DNA from 4 places in the Kitasatospora sp. NPDC059327 genome. Region 1 is predicted to be linked to each of the others. Evidence: riboswitches for the same ligand, from Rfam matches in the RefSeq annotation. Region 1 holds a riboswitch; each other region holds the start of a gene.

Evidence for each region. Region 1 has a riboswitch for cyclic di-AMP ahead of ACFXHB_RS31960 (peptidoglycan DD-metalloendopeptidase family protein). Riboswitches for the same ligand answer to the same signal wherever they lie in the genome.
Region 2: linked by a shared signal. The riboswitch ahead of ACFXHB_RS01650 (hypothetical protein) and the one ahead of ACFXHB_RS31960 (peptidoglycan DD-metalloendopeptidase family protein) in region 1 are both predicted to bind cyclic di-AMP.
Region 3: linked by a shared signal. The riboswitch ahead of ACFXHB_RS26990 (M23 family metallopeptidase) and the one ahead of ACFXHB_RS31960 (peptidoglycan DD-metalloendopeptidase family protein) in region 1 are both predicted to bind cyclic di-AMP.
Region 4: linked by a shared signal. The riboswitch ahead of ACFXHB_RS11325 (NlpC/P60 family protein) and the one ahead of ACFXHB_RS31960 (peptidoglycan DD-metalloendopeptidase family protein) in region 1 are both predicted to bind cyclic di-AMP.

Annotation. Positions count from the first base shown of each region.
Region 1 is NZ_JBHYYB010000070.1:27,165-30,552, forward strand. Features, by position in the region: gene ACFXHB_RS31955 (MFS transporter) at 1-496, opposite strand, end outside; cyclic di-AMP (ydaO/yuaA leader) riboswitch at 810-970, shown strand; gene ACFXHB_RS31960 (peptidoglycan DD-metalloendopeptidase family protein) at 975-2,021, shown strand; gene ACFXHB_RS31965 (DUF2470 domain-containing protein) at 2,488-3,207, opposite strand.
Region 2 is NZ_JBHYYB010000002.1:97,640-101,027, forward strand. Features, by position in the region: gene ACFXHB_RS01645 (hypothetical protein) at 1-557, shown strand, start outside; gene ACFXHB_RS01650 (hypothetical protein) at 647-1,918, opposite strand; cyclic di-AMP (ydaO/yuaA leader) riboswitch at 1,921-2,085, opposite strand; gene ACFXHB_RS01655 (hypothetical protein) at 3,235-3,388, shown strand, end outside.
Region 3 is NZ_JBHYYB010000050.1:37,909-41,296, forward strand. Features, by position in the region: gene ACFXHB_RS26980 (alpha/beta fold hydrolase) at 1-117, opposite strand, end outside; gene ACFXHB_RS26985 (YiaA/YiaB family inner membrane protein) at 191-481, opposite strand; cyclic di-AMP (ydaO/yuaA leader) riboswitch at 727-883, shown strand; gene ACFXHB_RS26990 (M23 family metallopeptidase) at 896-1,753, shown strand; gene ACFXHB_RS26995 (hypothetical protein) at 1,808-2,797, opposite strand; gene ACFXHB_RS27000 (GNAT family N-acetyltransferase) at 2,840-3,388, shown strand, end outside.
Region 4 is NZ_JBHYYB010000013.1:148,124-151,511, forward strand. Features, by position in the region: gene ACFXHB_RS11320 (NlpC/P60 family protein) at 1-1,022, opposite strand, end outside; gene ACFXHB_RS11325 (NlpC/P60 family protein) at 1,249-2,409, opposite strand; cyclic di-AMP (ydaO/yuaA leader) riboswitch at 2,420-2,574, opposite strand; gene ACFXHB_RS11330 (NlpC/P60 family protein) at 2,901-3,388, opposite strand, start outside.

The DNA.
Region 1 (3,388 bases):
CCAGCCAGCCGCCGAGGAACGGACCGATCGCCGCCGACACCCCGCCCAGACCGGACCAGAGGCCGACCGCCGCCGACCGGTCGTCAGGGTGGAACACGGCCTGGAGCATCGCCAGCGAGCCGGGGGTGAGCAGTGCCCCGCCGATGCCCTGCACCGCGCGGGCGGCGATCAGCACCTCGATGGTGGGCGCCGCGGCGCACGCCGCCGAGGCGGCGGCGAACCAGAGCACGCCGATCAGGAAGACCCGGCGCCGGCCGTAGCGGTCGCCGAGCGCGCCGCCGAGCAGGATGAGGCCGGCCAGGGTGAGCAGATAGGCGTTGAGCGTCCACTGCAGTGCGGCGAGCGGGGCGCCGAGGTCGGTGCCGATCCGGGGGAGGGCGACGTTCACCACGGTGCCGTCGAGCATCGCCATGCTGGAGCCGAGCACCGTCGCCAGCAGTACCCAGCGGCCCTGTGCGGTGCCCAGGCGCAGGGTGCCGGCCTCGGAGGTGGTCATCACCGCCCGATCGTGCGCCCCGGGAGGCGACGTGACAAGGCTCACCGGGGGTGTGTCGGCAGATGGCTTTCCGTAGGTGATCGCATGCGGACGGCCATCGAAATCGGCGGAGCGTCGCGGATCAGTGGCACGCGGTGAATCGATTGTGCACATACTGTGCAGCCGATCATTCGGAGTGTCACGAGCCGTCCGGCATTGGTTGCCGATTCAAGAGATCGACATTGCTTCACCCGGGTGGATGGGCTTTAGTTCAGCGACCGCCCGGCATTGGCCCGGGTGGCCACCGGGTGGAACGCCTAGTCCTGCCGCTGCCCGGTGGTACGAACCGAACTCTGTACGGCAGGAGCGGGGGACCCAAAGGTAAGTCGCCGGACCGGAATTCGCGGTCCGGCTTGGGGTGAAGCCGCGCTATGCGGCCGGGCAACTCCAGCCCGAACCCGACAGCTCACCTCGCAGGCGTCGGAGAGGACAGTTCCCCATGCCCGCACAGGCTCGTCGTATCGCCCTGCCCCGCGCCGCCCGCATCGGCATCGCCACCGCCGTGACCGGCGCCGCCTTCGCCCTTCCGCTGGTGACCACCATCAGTGCCCAGGCCCACACCGCCCCGGCCGCGAAGCCCGCGCAGACCAGCACCTGGACCGGCGCCACCAGCGTCGACGCCACGCCGGCCGCCGCTGCCCAGGCCGCGGCTCCGGCCGCCGAGGCCGCCAAGCCCGCCGCCGCTCCGGCCGAGGAGACCTACAAGGTCGCCGGTGGGGACACCCTGTCGAAGATCGCCGACGCCAAGCAGGTCGAGGGCGGCTGGCAGGCGCTGTACGACCACAACCGCTCGGTCGTCGGTGCCAACCCGAACCTCATCTTCCCGGGTCAGCAGCTCGCGCTCGGCGCCAAGGCCGCCGCGGCCCCGGCCGAGGCCGCCAAGCCCGCCGCCCCCGCCGCCCCCGCCGCGAAGCCGCAGGCCTCGCAGGACTCGGCGAAGCCGGTCGCGAAGCCCGCCGCCCCGAAGCCGGTTCAGGCCGCCAAGCCCGCGCCGGCCACGGCCACCAAGCCGGCCGCCCCCGCCGCGAAGCCGGCCGCGCCAGCCGCCACCCAGGCTCCGGCCGCCGTGGCCGCCACCTCCGGTTACGTCGCCCCCGTCGCCAACCCGAAGCTCGGCACCGCCTACGGCGTGGCCGGCTCGATGTGGTCCTCCGGTCACCACACCGGTGCCGACTTCGTCGCCTCCACCGGCACCCCGCTGCGCGCCATCGCGGCCGGCACCGTGGTCAAGGCCGGCAACGGCGGCGCCTACGGCAACGAGGTCGAGATCAAGCTCGCCGACGGCAAGTACGCCCAGTACGCGCACCTGTCCTCGATCGGCGTGAAGATCGGTCAGACCGTCACCGCCGGCCAGCAGATCGGCCTCTCGGGCGCGACCGGCAACGTGACCGGCCCGCACCTGCACTTCGAGATCCGCAGCGGCTCGGAGTACGGCTCGGACATCGACCCGATCGCCTACCTGCGGGCGCACGGCGTCTCCATCTGACCGGAAGTCGGACCACCGCTGGGTGCGGGGCGAACGACCTCCCGGGATGGTCATGTCGGGTGACCGCTCGACCGGGTGATCGCCGCACCACCAGTGGATCATGGGCGCGGGACACGCCCAGGCCGGCCCGGCTCACGAATTTCCTTCGTGGGCCGGGCCGGCCATTGCGCGTTTCCGCCCACGGATATCGGGTGCGGATTCTGATACCCGTTCACCCCCCCTGTCTCGGCGGGTTTTCGGGAGTCGGCCGCGCCGGCCCTACGGGCCTTTCCGGGGTTGTCGGTGGGTTGTTCGGGGCGGATGCCGGGCGGGTTCGGACGGAATGCGGTCGGGGACCGCCCGGAATGCGGTCGGCCCGTCCGGAGTCGGACGGGCCGTCGGCCTGCTGTCGTCGGGTGAGCTGTCCGGTGCCGCTTCGCCCGGTGTCCGGTGTCCGGTGCCGCTTCGCCCGGTGCCCGGCGTCCCGTCAGGACCGGTGGGCGGGCAGGTCGCCGTGCGCGGCGGTCAGCAGCTGGTGCACGCGGTGGCCGAACTCGTCCGCGTCACGGGCCGGTTCGGGGAAGACCAGGCGGACGTCCCGGTGGCCGTACGGGTGGTCCAGGCGGAGCACCAGGCCGTGCCGGTCGAGGGCGAGCGGGCGGACGTCGGGGTGTCCGGCGAGCAGCTCCGGGTCCAGCAGCCGGGTGAGCAGGTCGAGGGCGTCCGGGTGGTCGTCGGCGAGGTGGGTGAGCATCGCGGCCTCGAAGCGGGCGAGCGGGTCGGGCGCGGCGAGGGAGAGGTCGGCACCGGTGAGGGCGGAGGTGCCGTAGGGGGTGGAGAGGACGGCGTGCGCGACGTCCAGTCGCAGGTGGACGCTGAGGCCGTCGTCGGCGAGGTGCGCGAGGTGGAGGCGGCCGGCCAGGGTCAGGCGGCCGCGGACCCGGTCGCGGACGGCGACCGGGGCGATGTCGGTGAGGTCCAGGACCACGGCGAGGCCGTCCTGTTCGCGGGTGACGGCGAGCGTGAGCGGCGCGTCGAGCGGGGCGCGCAGGCGCAGTCGGGACCCGTGCACCGATACCGGGGTGTCCAGGTCGTGGTGCTCGCCGCAGGCACGGATCACCACCGAGGAGGTGGCGCTGAGCAGGCTGCAGACCCGTTCGGCGGCGGTGGGTTCGGGCGCCTCGACGTCGACGGGGCTGGGGCTCATGACGACCTCCGTTGGTTAGGTGAGCCTAACCTAATCACTTCGACGGGGGAGGGCAAGGTGCGGGGGGTGGGAGTGTCGCGCCGATGCCATTGCGAATGGAGATAGGGAGCGCTTGCAAGTATCGGGTCCAGGGTCGTATTGTCGACGCTGGTAGTTGCACACGCAATCATCTGTTCGCTCC
Region 2 (3,388 bases), on a different contig from region 1:
CACGGAGACGGTCCGTACGGGGTTTCATCAGCAGGTCACTGACGACGGGGTGCGCCCTGGTGGCGATGGTCGGCGGGACGGCCCTGGCCTGTCCGGCCGACGATCCCGCGCCGAACGCCGAACAGCCCGCCGGGGCGGTGGTCGCCGTACCGGCCCCGTCCGACTCCGACCTGGAGGTGGTCCGGCTCGACCCGGACCCCGCCGTGCCCGGCGGCACCACCACGCTGCACGCCTTCGTCGCCAACCGCGGCCCGGACCGGACGGCCTCCCCGTTCACCGTGGTGATCACCCTGCCGGAGGGGGTGACGGCCGAGGAGCCGTTCTTCCCGGAGGACTGCTACACCTTCCAGAACGGCCACCGGGTGCGCTGCACCTTCCCGGCCGGGCTGCCGAAGTTCCGGAGCGCGACCGCGCTGATCCCGTTGCGGCTGGCCGCCACCGTGCCGCTCGGCGAACTGGCGGGCGGCTACGTCGCGGTGCGCGGCGACGACGACCGCAACGAGGCGAACAACCGGCAGCCGTTCACGATCCAGGTCGTGGAGACCACCGAGGGTTGAGCCGGGCCCGGCCGCCCGTGACGGGCCGACCCGGGCCGTACCGTGCTGAGCCGTGGTGGCCCAGGACGGTACGGCCCGGGTCGTTCCGCCTAGCGGTAGACGCGGACGTAGTCCGCGGCGAAGGTGATCGGGGCGGTGCCCGTCGGCGCGGGGTGGTACTGGCCCGCGCTCAGCGAGAGGTTGAGGATCAGGTACGCCGACCAGTTGGCGCCGACGCCCTTGCCGTCCGAGTAGACCTTGGTGCCGTTGACGTACCAGTCGACCGAGTTGGCGCCGTAGGAGGTGCCGATGGTCACCCAGCCGTCCTTCGCGATCGCCTTGGCGTCCGTGTAGTACAGGTGGCCCGGGTTGACGTGGTTGGTGAGCTCCAGCAGGTTCGGGTTGTCGGGGTGGTACTCGAAGGAGTCGATCTCCCCGTTGCCGTTCTTCCACGTCCAGAGCGCCGGCCAGGCGCCGGTGCCGGCCGGGAGCTTGACCCGGGTCTCGGCGTAGTCGCCGGTCTTCACCTGGAAGCCCTCGCCGGAGTACTCGGTGGTGAGCAGCCCGGTGTCCCAGGACTGCTTGCCGTTCTCCAGCTTGTTGGCGCCCGGCTTGGCGGTGAAGGTGGCGACGCCGCCCGAGACGCTGACGTTGTTCTTGTTCAGCCAGTCGAGCTTGTTGTCGTCCGGGTTGTGGTTGCCGTAGCGGTACGCGCTGCTCTTGTCCCCCGTCCAGCGGGAGCCGTAGGCGATCGGGCCGCTGAACTCGTCGGACCAGGTGAGCTTCTTGCCGGCGACGGGAGCGGTGGTGGCCGGGGTGCTCGTCGTGGCGGTCGCCGACGGCGAGGGGGTGGGCGTGGAGGTGGCCGTGGGGGTCGGCGTGGCCGTGGGGGTCGGCGTGGGCGACGGGGTGGTGGTGCCGTCGGAGACCACGAGCCGCTGCGAGGGCAGGTTGTGCCAGGCCCCCGCGGAGTCCTGCCAGAAGCCGAACTGGGTGTAGGTGCCGACCGGCAGGGTGCGGGCACCGGTGGTGATCGACAGGCCGCCCGGGCAGATCCGCGCGTTGGCGACGTTGCCGGGGAAGTCCAGGTTGCGGCCGGCCCCGTCGCGCACGCCGACGCCCAGCGTCTTCGCGGTGAAGCAGGCCGAGGAGTGGACGGTGAGCGAGGCCGTGGAGGCCTTGCCCGCGACCATGGCGGCCGGGGCCAGCTTGTCCTGGGTGACGGTCGGCGCGGTGGCCGCCTGGGCTCCGGTCAGGGCCGGGACGCCGAGCAGGCCGGCGCCGCTGATGGCGAGCGCGCCGGTGGCGGCGAGGGCGGCCTGGCGGCCGCGGTGGGTGGGGCGGGCGTGACGCGGCGTCGCGCGCCGGGCAGGCTTCTGCATGGCGGTGTCCTCTGTGACGCCTGCGAGGTGAGCTGTCGGGTTCGGGCAGAGGTCGCCCGGCCGCCTGTGGAGCGGCTTCACCCCTAGCCTCGGTCCGCACGCGGGAGCGCGCGGGCCGGGCACTGACCTGGGTCCCCCGCTCCCGTCCGCTGTGGTGCTCGACTGCCGGCCGGCGGGTGGACAGGACTCGGCGTCCCGACGGCGGGGTCCGCGAAGGCGGACCCGTGCAGGCTAGGCAGGCCGTCCGGAAGGCGACAACTCCGGAGGGGATGTTGTCGCGCAGCTCACAGTGGAGCACCGTCGAGTTGATCAAGTGGGCGGTGGAGTTGATCAGTTGGCGGCACCGGCGACTGCCGCCCACGGCCTGTGCCTGGAGAAGGTTGTCGCCCTGCTTGTGGGCGAAGTCGATCGCGAACACCCGGTGGCCGTCGGCGGCCAGGTACTGGGCGAGCCCGGTGGACGGGCAGGCCGACGCCCCGGCGGCACCGCAGCCGCCCCCTGCGTCGGGGGCGGCCCAGGCGCGGTCGGCGTTGTCGTTGGCACCGTGGACGAGCAGCACGGGGGTCGCCCGGGTGCCGGCGTCCCAGCCGGCGGCGGAGTACAGCAGGAAGCGGCCGGAGTACGGCCGGGGGACTCCGCCGAACCAGGTGAGGCGGGCACCGTCCCGGTCGCCGCGACCGTCGGGCGGGTACTGCTCGGCACGGAAGCCGGGCGTGGTGTCGAGGTAGCGCTCGACCTTGGCCCAGCCGTTGCCGGGGGCCGGGAAGCTCGCCTCCAGGGCGGGGGCGGCGGTGTCCGGGGGCGCGGCGGCGGCGGTGGGAGTGGTGGCTCTCGCTGTGGCCGGTGGTGCGCCGAGGAGCAGCGCGGCGACGGTGAGCAGGGTGGTCAGGACGGCGGTGACGGCGGCGGGCGGACCACCGGGGGCGGACCGGGCGGGGGCGGGCCGGGCGGGGGCGGGCCGGGCGGGGGCGTCGGGCGACGCCGGGGTTCTCGGTGCGGACGGTGCGGCAGGGCATCGGCGGCTCCCTGGTCGGGCGCGGGCAGGACCGGGCCCGCGTCCCGGTGGGCCGGTGGGCCGGTGGGCCGGTGGGCCGGTGGGCCGGTGGGCCGGTGGGCCGGTGCCGGCACCGTACGGCCGGACCGCCGGGGCGCCGATGTGCCGGTGCCACACCCGACCGCCGGACCGCGTGGCGTCCGGCCCCGTGGCGTCGGGCCCCGTGGCGGGGTGCCCGCAAGTTCGCCGCGAAGGTCGGCCGGTCCGATAGGTTGGGGGTTCAGCCGTACCGCACAGACAAGAGACGAGGACCCGTCCCGCCATGACCGCGCCCCTGCCCGCCTTCGCCGGCCGCACCTACCTCTTCCAGGTCGACAACGGCGCGGCCTTCCGCAACGCCTACTCGCCCGACGGCAAGCGGCTGCGCTGGGAGGGCCTCGGCGAGTCGGCGGGCCAGTGGGAGGACGTGGCGCTGC
Region 3 (3,388 bases), on a different contig from region 1:
GTCGTCGAAGGCCAGCCGGCCGCCGGGGACGTCGAGGTACTGGGTGCTGGGGGTGAAGGTGCCGGGCATGGGGGCCTCCTCGGTCCGCCGGGACATCGACTGTGTGCCGATAGCCATAAAGCTAAGGCTAATAGTCTTAGCCGTCAAGCGGGTCCGCGGCCGGGCTCCCGGCGTGCCCCGGCGTCGATGCTCAGACCCCCTCCACCTTGAACGGGTCGTGCTCGGCGAGCAGCTTCTCCAGCCGCGCCTGGTCCACCCGGGTGACGATCTCGTTGGTCTCCTGCCGGTCCCGGATCACCTTGGCCAGGGTGAAGGCGGAGGTGACGGTGTAGAGCAGTCCGATCGCGAGGAAGGCGCGGGTCCAGCCGCCGACCGGCAGGTAGGCGATCCCGACGGCGAGGGCGCCGCCGGAGAGGGCGAAGGAGAGGACGGCCTGGAGGTAGTACGCGGCCGTGGTGCGTGACTGCATCGGTGCGTTCATGGCGTCAGGATGGCGGCGCCGGTCCGGGCCGCACATGAGTAGGAGTACTCAGATAGGGGGTCGTTCGTTGACGTCCAATCACGTTCGGTAGTGTCAGTTGCCGCCAATCCGCCCAAAACGCCCATCGGGTCGCGCGGTGTCCGAGTTGTATCCGGCTGTCCCGAACGGACGGCTTGGAATCAGGGGCTCCTAGGATTAACGTTTGATAACGCAGCGCGGTCCGCAACGCCGTACCCAGACGGCACCGTGCGCCGTCGCCTAATCCCGCCGGCCGGCCTCCGGGCAGGCCAGGGAGCCGGGGAACCACGTTCCTTGGGGTGAATCGGCCGGGCCCGCCCAGCCGTAGGAGACCTTCCTGCTCCGAACCCGTCAGCTAACCCGGTAGGCGCGAAGGAAGGAAAGGAGCGCGCCTCCGTGGCGTCGTCGCACTCTCCGGCACACCTGCCCGGCTCCCCCGCCGGCACCCAGCTGCTCGACCACCCCTGGCCGCCCGCCCACCCGGGCGAGTTCGGCGGGCCCGCCGACGGCGGCCCGCAGGCCGCCGAGGCCAACCGGCACCGGATGCCCCGTCAGACCCGCGGCACCGCTCCGCTGCTCGGCGTCACCGCCGTCGCCGCCACCCTCGGCGCGACCGGTTTCGCCTCCGCCACCCCGGCCGCCGCCCCGGCCGTCGAGGCCCCGGACGAGACGCCGGTCGCGCTCTCCGCGGACCCGGGCCTCGCCCTCGCCGCCCGGATCCAGCTGCAGGCCGACAGCCAGCGCACCGCCGCCGAGGAGGGCGCCCGCCTCCAGGCCGCCAAGGAGGCCGAGGCCAAGCGCGCCGCCCAGCAGCAGGAGGCCAAGCTCGCCGCCGAGGCGGCCGAGAAGGCCAAGCTCGCCGCCATCAACCTGCCGGTGCGCGACTACGACCTCTCCGCCCACTACGGCCAGAGCGCCTCCTACTGGGCCCACCTGCACACCGGCCTGGACTTCGCCGCCGACACCGGCACCCCGGTGTACGCGGTCGGCCAGGGCACCATCACCTCGGCCGGCTGGGCCGGGTCGTACGGCTACCGGATCGTCGAGACGCTGCCCGACGGCACCGAGATCTGGTACTGCCACCTCTCCTCGATCATCAAGGGCTCCGGCAAGGTCGTCCCCGGCCAGCAGCTCGGCAAGGTCGGCGCGACCGGCAACGTGACCGGCCCGCACCTGCACCTGGAGGTCCGCCCCGGTGGCGGCGCCCCGGTCGACCCGGAGACCTGGTTCGAGCAGCGCGGCATCACCCCCTGACAGCACGCCACGGTGCCCCGGCCGTCACCACGACGGCCGGGGCACCGGCGTGTCTCAGACCCCTGGGGCGTCCCGGACCTCGGTCGCCCCGGTCCCGTCGGCCTCCTCGGCCTCCCAGGGCTCGACCCCCTCGTCGGCTGCGTCGTCGGCTGCGTCGTCGGGGGCTCCGTCGGGGGCTTCGGAGAGCTGCGCCAGGTACGCGTCGATCTCCTCCTGGCCCGGCTCCGGAGCCAGCTCCGGGAACTCCTCCACCAGCAGCCGGGGCAGCCCCGGTACCGTCCACTCGCCGGCCAGGTCCAGCGCCGCCTCCACGGCGGCCTCCTCGAACGCCCCGAAGTCCCCGGCCAGCTCGTCGGGCATCGGTCGGCCCAGCGCGGTCAGCTCCGCCAGGTTGCGGTAGCTGCGCCGCATCAGCCCCTGCTCCAGGAGCCGGCGGGCACCGTCGGTGGCCATCCCGACGCTGATCGCCCGGGCGTCGCCCCAGCCCCCGTCGTCCACCGCGTCCAGCTCGCCGGCCGCCTCCAACCCCTCGCACGCGGCGAGCCGGTCCTCCGGCGCCAGCTCCCGGAACGCCGTCAGCCAGCCCCGGACCGCCTCCAGGTCGGTGAGGTCCACGCCGTCCGCGCGCAGCAGCAGCGCGTACAGCCGGGGCCAGGTGACCAGATCGGCCCGGCGCAGCAGCCCGGCCGCCACCTCACCCTGCCACTCGGCCTCCGCGTGCAGCCGCTCCTGCCGCTTGGCGTTCAGCCGCTTCGCGGCCCGCTGGTGGTCGACCAGCAGCCGCACGGCCGCGCCGTACGCCAGCGGGTCCTCCTCCGGCGCGGGCTGGACGTACAGGTAGAGCCGCTCGTACAGCAACTGCTCCACGGCGTCCGAGGTCAGCTCCGGCCAGCCGTCGCGCATCCTGCCCTCGCCCAGCTCCAGCAGCGCCAGCACGGCCCGCACCGGCGCCTCGGCCACCGGTGGGTGGTCCTGCGTCCGCGCCCAGGCGAGCAGTTCGGCGGCTTTGGTGCGCGGGGCGAGCCGCAGGTCTTCTTCTTCCATGTCACGTAAGGTAACCGGAAAGCCCGGGTAGGGTCGGCAGGCATGGTCCCCGTCCGACTCACCGGCCCCCGCCTGGCCATCCGCGAGTTCCACCACGGCCCCGGCGACGTCGACGCCCTGTACGCGGTGTTCGGCGATCCGGAGGCCACCCGCCACCTCCCGTTCGAGCCGCGTGACCGCGAGGACTGCGCCGACCAGATCGAGCAGTACCTGGAGGAGGCGCTGCGGGACGAGCGGACCGTCTACCGGCTGGCCGTCACCCGCCGCACCGACGCGGACGACCCGGCCCGCGCCGTCCCGATCGGCAACGCCGCCCTCACCCTCGGCGGTCACCACTGCGCCGACCTCGGCTACGCGCTGCGCCCCGACACCTGGGGCAACGGCTACGCGGGCGAGCTCACCGCGCTGCTCTGCGACTTCGCCTTCGGCCCGCTCGGCCTGCACCGGCTGGCCGCCCGGGTGGACGTGGAGAACGCGGCCTCGATCAGGGTGCTCACCCGGGCCGGTTTCCGGCTGGAGGGCCGGATCCGCCACGACGTGCTGCTGCGCGGCGCCTGGCACGACTCCTTCCAGTACTCGCTGCTCGCCGAC
Region 4 (3,388 bases), on a different contig from region 1:
ACGCTCTCGTAGCGGACCTTGGCACCCGGGTAGGGGGCGTGCACGATCACCCCGCCACCGGCGTACATGCCGACGTGGTGCATGTCCCGGTAGAAGATCACCAGGTCTCCCGGTCGCGCGTCGGAGATGCTGACCCGCTGGCCGGCGGACGCCTGTGCCTGCGAGGTGCGCGGCAGGGTCACTCCGGCCTGCCGCCAGCTCCAGTACATCAGACCCGAACAGTCGAACGCACGGGGCCCGGTGGATCCGTACACATAGGGCGAACCGATCATCTTGACGGCGGCGGCCAGCGCGGCGGCGCCGCGTTCGGAGGCGGGCGGGGCGGTGCCCAGGTCGAGCCGGTCGGTGCCCCGGGTGGCCCGCTGCTCGGCCTCCCGGGCGTCCTGGGCCGCCAGCCGGGCCCGCTCACCGGCGCCCAGGCTGTTGAGCAGCCGCTGCGCCTTGGCCAGCCGCTGCTGGATCTGCTGCTTGCTCTCGGCGAGGGCGCGGCGGGTCTGCTCCAGCTCGGAGAGCTTCACGGAGGTCTCGGCCCGGCGCTGGTCGAGCCGGCGCTGACGGGACACCACCTCGTGCAGCGTCTCGTTCTGCCGCTCGGCGGCCTGTTCCAGGGTCCGGGCCTTGGACAGATAGCCCTCCGGGTCGGTGGACAGCATCAGCTGGACGGTCTGCGCCATCCCGCCGCCCCGGTACTCGGCACCCGCCACGGTGGCCAGGTCGCCGCGCAGCTGGTTGAGCTCGTCCTGGGCGACGGCGACCTGCTGCTGGAGCGTGCCGGTCTCGTACTGGAGGCGCTGCTGGGCGTCCAGTGCCGCGTTGTACTTCTCCGAGGCCTGCTCGGCCTCGTCGTACAGCTGCTCCACCTGCGCCTTGACGTCCTTGCGGTTCGGCGGCCCGTCGGGCGCGCCCGGGGCGGCCTGGGCGGCACCACCCGTCGCCACCCCCAGCGCGGTGGTGGCCGCGGCGGTCAGCACCAGCGCGCGGGCGAGCGCGCCGGGCAGGGGGGAACGGCGGTGCACGGCCATACGACGGTGGCTCCGATCCTGGGCCGGGGGCCCCGCCGCCGCACCGGAGCGGGCGGCTCTAGAGCGGGAGTCCGGTGGCAGACGTTAGCGAGTCCGGGCGAGCGAGTCCAAACCCCTCTCAACCCGAATATTTGACCCGCATTCGGACATCAGACCGGTCCACCGCGAAAGCCGCAGGCCCGGCCTCCCGCGAGGGGAGACCGGGCCTGCGGCAGCGGACGTCGGATCAGACACGCACGATGGCCGAGATCGGCAGCATGCTGGCGGTCTCGTACCGGACGTTCGCACCGGGCTTCGGCGCGTGGATGACCTGGCCGCCACCGACGTAGATGGCGACGTGGCTGCGGTCCGCGCGGTAGATGATCAGGTCACCGGGCTGGGCGTTGGCGATGTTGGTGCCGACGTTGGTGCCGACGGTGGCCTGGGCCTGCGAGGTGCGCGGCAGCGACACGTCGGCCTGGGCGTAGGCCCAGCTGGTGAGGCCGGAGCAGTCGAACGAGCCCGGGCCGGAGGCGCCGTAGACGTACGGCGCGCCCAGCTTGCTCTCGGCGGCGGCGATCGCGGCGGCGGCGCGCGAGCCGTTGGCGGCGGGCGCGGACGGCGCGGCGGCCGCGGCCGGGGCGGCGGGCTTGGCGGCCGACGAGGACGAGCCGGCCAGGTTGTCCCGGGTGTTGTCGCGGGAGGCCCGGTCGGCGTCCGCCTTGGCCTTGGCCTCGGCCTTGGCGGCGTCCGCCTTGGCCTTCGCCTCGGCGGCGGCCTTCTCCTCGGCCGCGCGCAGCGCCTGGCGCTCCTGCTCGGTCAGCGTGTTGAGCAGGTCCTGGGCCTTGGCCAGCTTGCCCTGGACCTCCTCCTTGGAGGCCTTCAGCTGCTGGGTGGTGGCTTCGAGCTCGGCGAGCTTGCCCTGGGCCTCGTTGCGGTCCTGGTCGAGCCTGCGCTGCTGCTCCTGAAGGTCCTTCAGGGCGTTGGACTGGGTGCTGCCGGCCTGGTTGATCGCACCGGCCTGGGTGAGGAAGCTGTCCGGGCTGGACGAGAGCATCAGCTGGACGGTCGGCGATATGCCGCCGTTGCGGTACTGCTCGCCGGCGATCTCGGCCAGGCCGCCCTGGGCCTCGGTCACCGAGGCCTGCTGGCGGGCCACCTTGTCCTGCAGCTCACCGACCTGCTTCTGCAGCTCCTGCTGCTTGGCCTGGGCGCCGTTGAGCTTCTCGGTGGCCTGCTCGGCCTGCTCGTTGAGCTGGTCGACCTGCTCCTTGACCTGGTCCTTGGTCGGCGTCGGGTCGGCGTGGGCGCCGGACTGCGCGGAGAGGGCGACCGCCGCTGCGGCGACACCGGTCAGGATCGAGACCCGGGCGCGGCCGGCGGGCTTGGGACGACGATGGGACGCCACGAAGGCGGACTCCTTCTTCCTACGTCCGCCTACCGGGTGAGCTGACGGGTTCGGGCCGGAAGCGTGCCCTACGACGCCTCACCGACCGTTCTCACGGTCGACCTGGCGCCGATTCACCCCGGAGGAACATGGTTCCCCGGCTCCGCTCCACAGCGCCCCCGACCACTGGGCTCCCCGTCGGGCAGACGACCTGCCCCGCTGCTTCACGAACTCGACGGCAACCCCCGCCGCCACCCGGACTGGGTGATCGACTGTGCGGTGGTTCGAGGCACGACCCTAGTAACAGAACCGTGATCCGTTCAAATCCTTGTCAGAAAAATGCCGGAAGAATATCCAAGTTCACTTGTGAATATGACCGAGTGTGATCAATGATCTACGCGGAGCTGATCGTTTGTCACCGCGACGCCGTGAACGCCGACGCCACCCCCGATCAGGGGGTGGCGTGGATCACAAGGCCGCGTCCCGGCCCGCGGGCGTGTCGTGCCGGTCCGTCAGACCCGGCGGATCGCGTTGATCGGCATCGCGTCGGCCTTCATCACCTTCACCACGTCACCGGTGTGCGGCGCGTGCACCACCATGCCGTTGCCGATGTACATCCCGACGTGGCTGCGGTCGGCGCGGTAGATGATCAGGTCGCCCGGCTGGGCCTCGGCGAGCGAGGGCACCCGGCTGCCGTAGTTGGCCTGCGCCTGCGAGGTGCGCGGCAGCGTGACGCCGGCCTTGGCGTACGACCAGACCATCAGGCCGGAGCAGTCGAAGCCGCTCGGCCCGGTGGCGCCCCACTGGTACGGCGAACCCTGCTTGCTCATCGCGTTGGCGACGGCCGCCCCGGCCATGCCGCTGGCCTGCGGCAGACTGCCCAGGTCGGCCCGCTCGCTGCCGCGCGAGGCCCGGTCCGCCTGCTGCTGGGCGGCCTTCAGCGCCGCCCGGTCCGCCGCGCTCAGCGAGTTCAGGAGGTCCTGAGCCTCCTTGAGCTTCT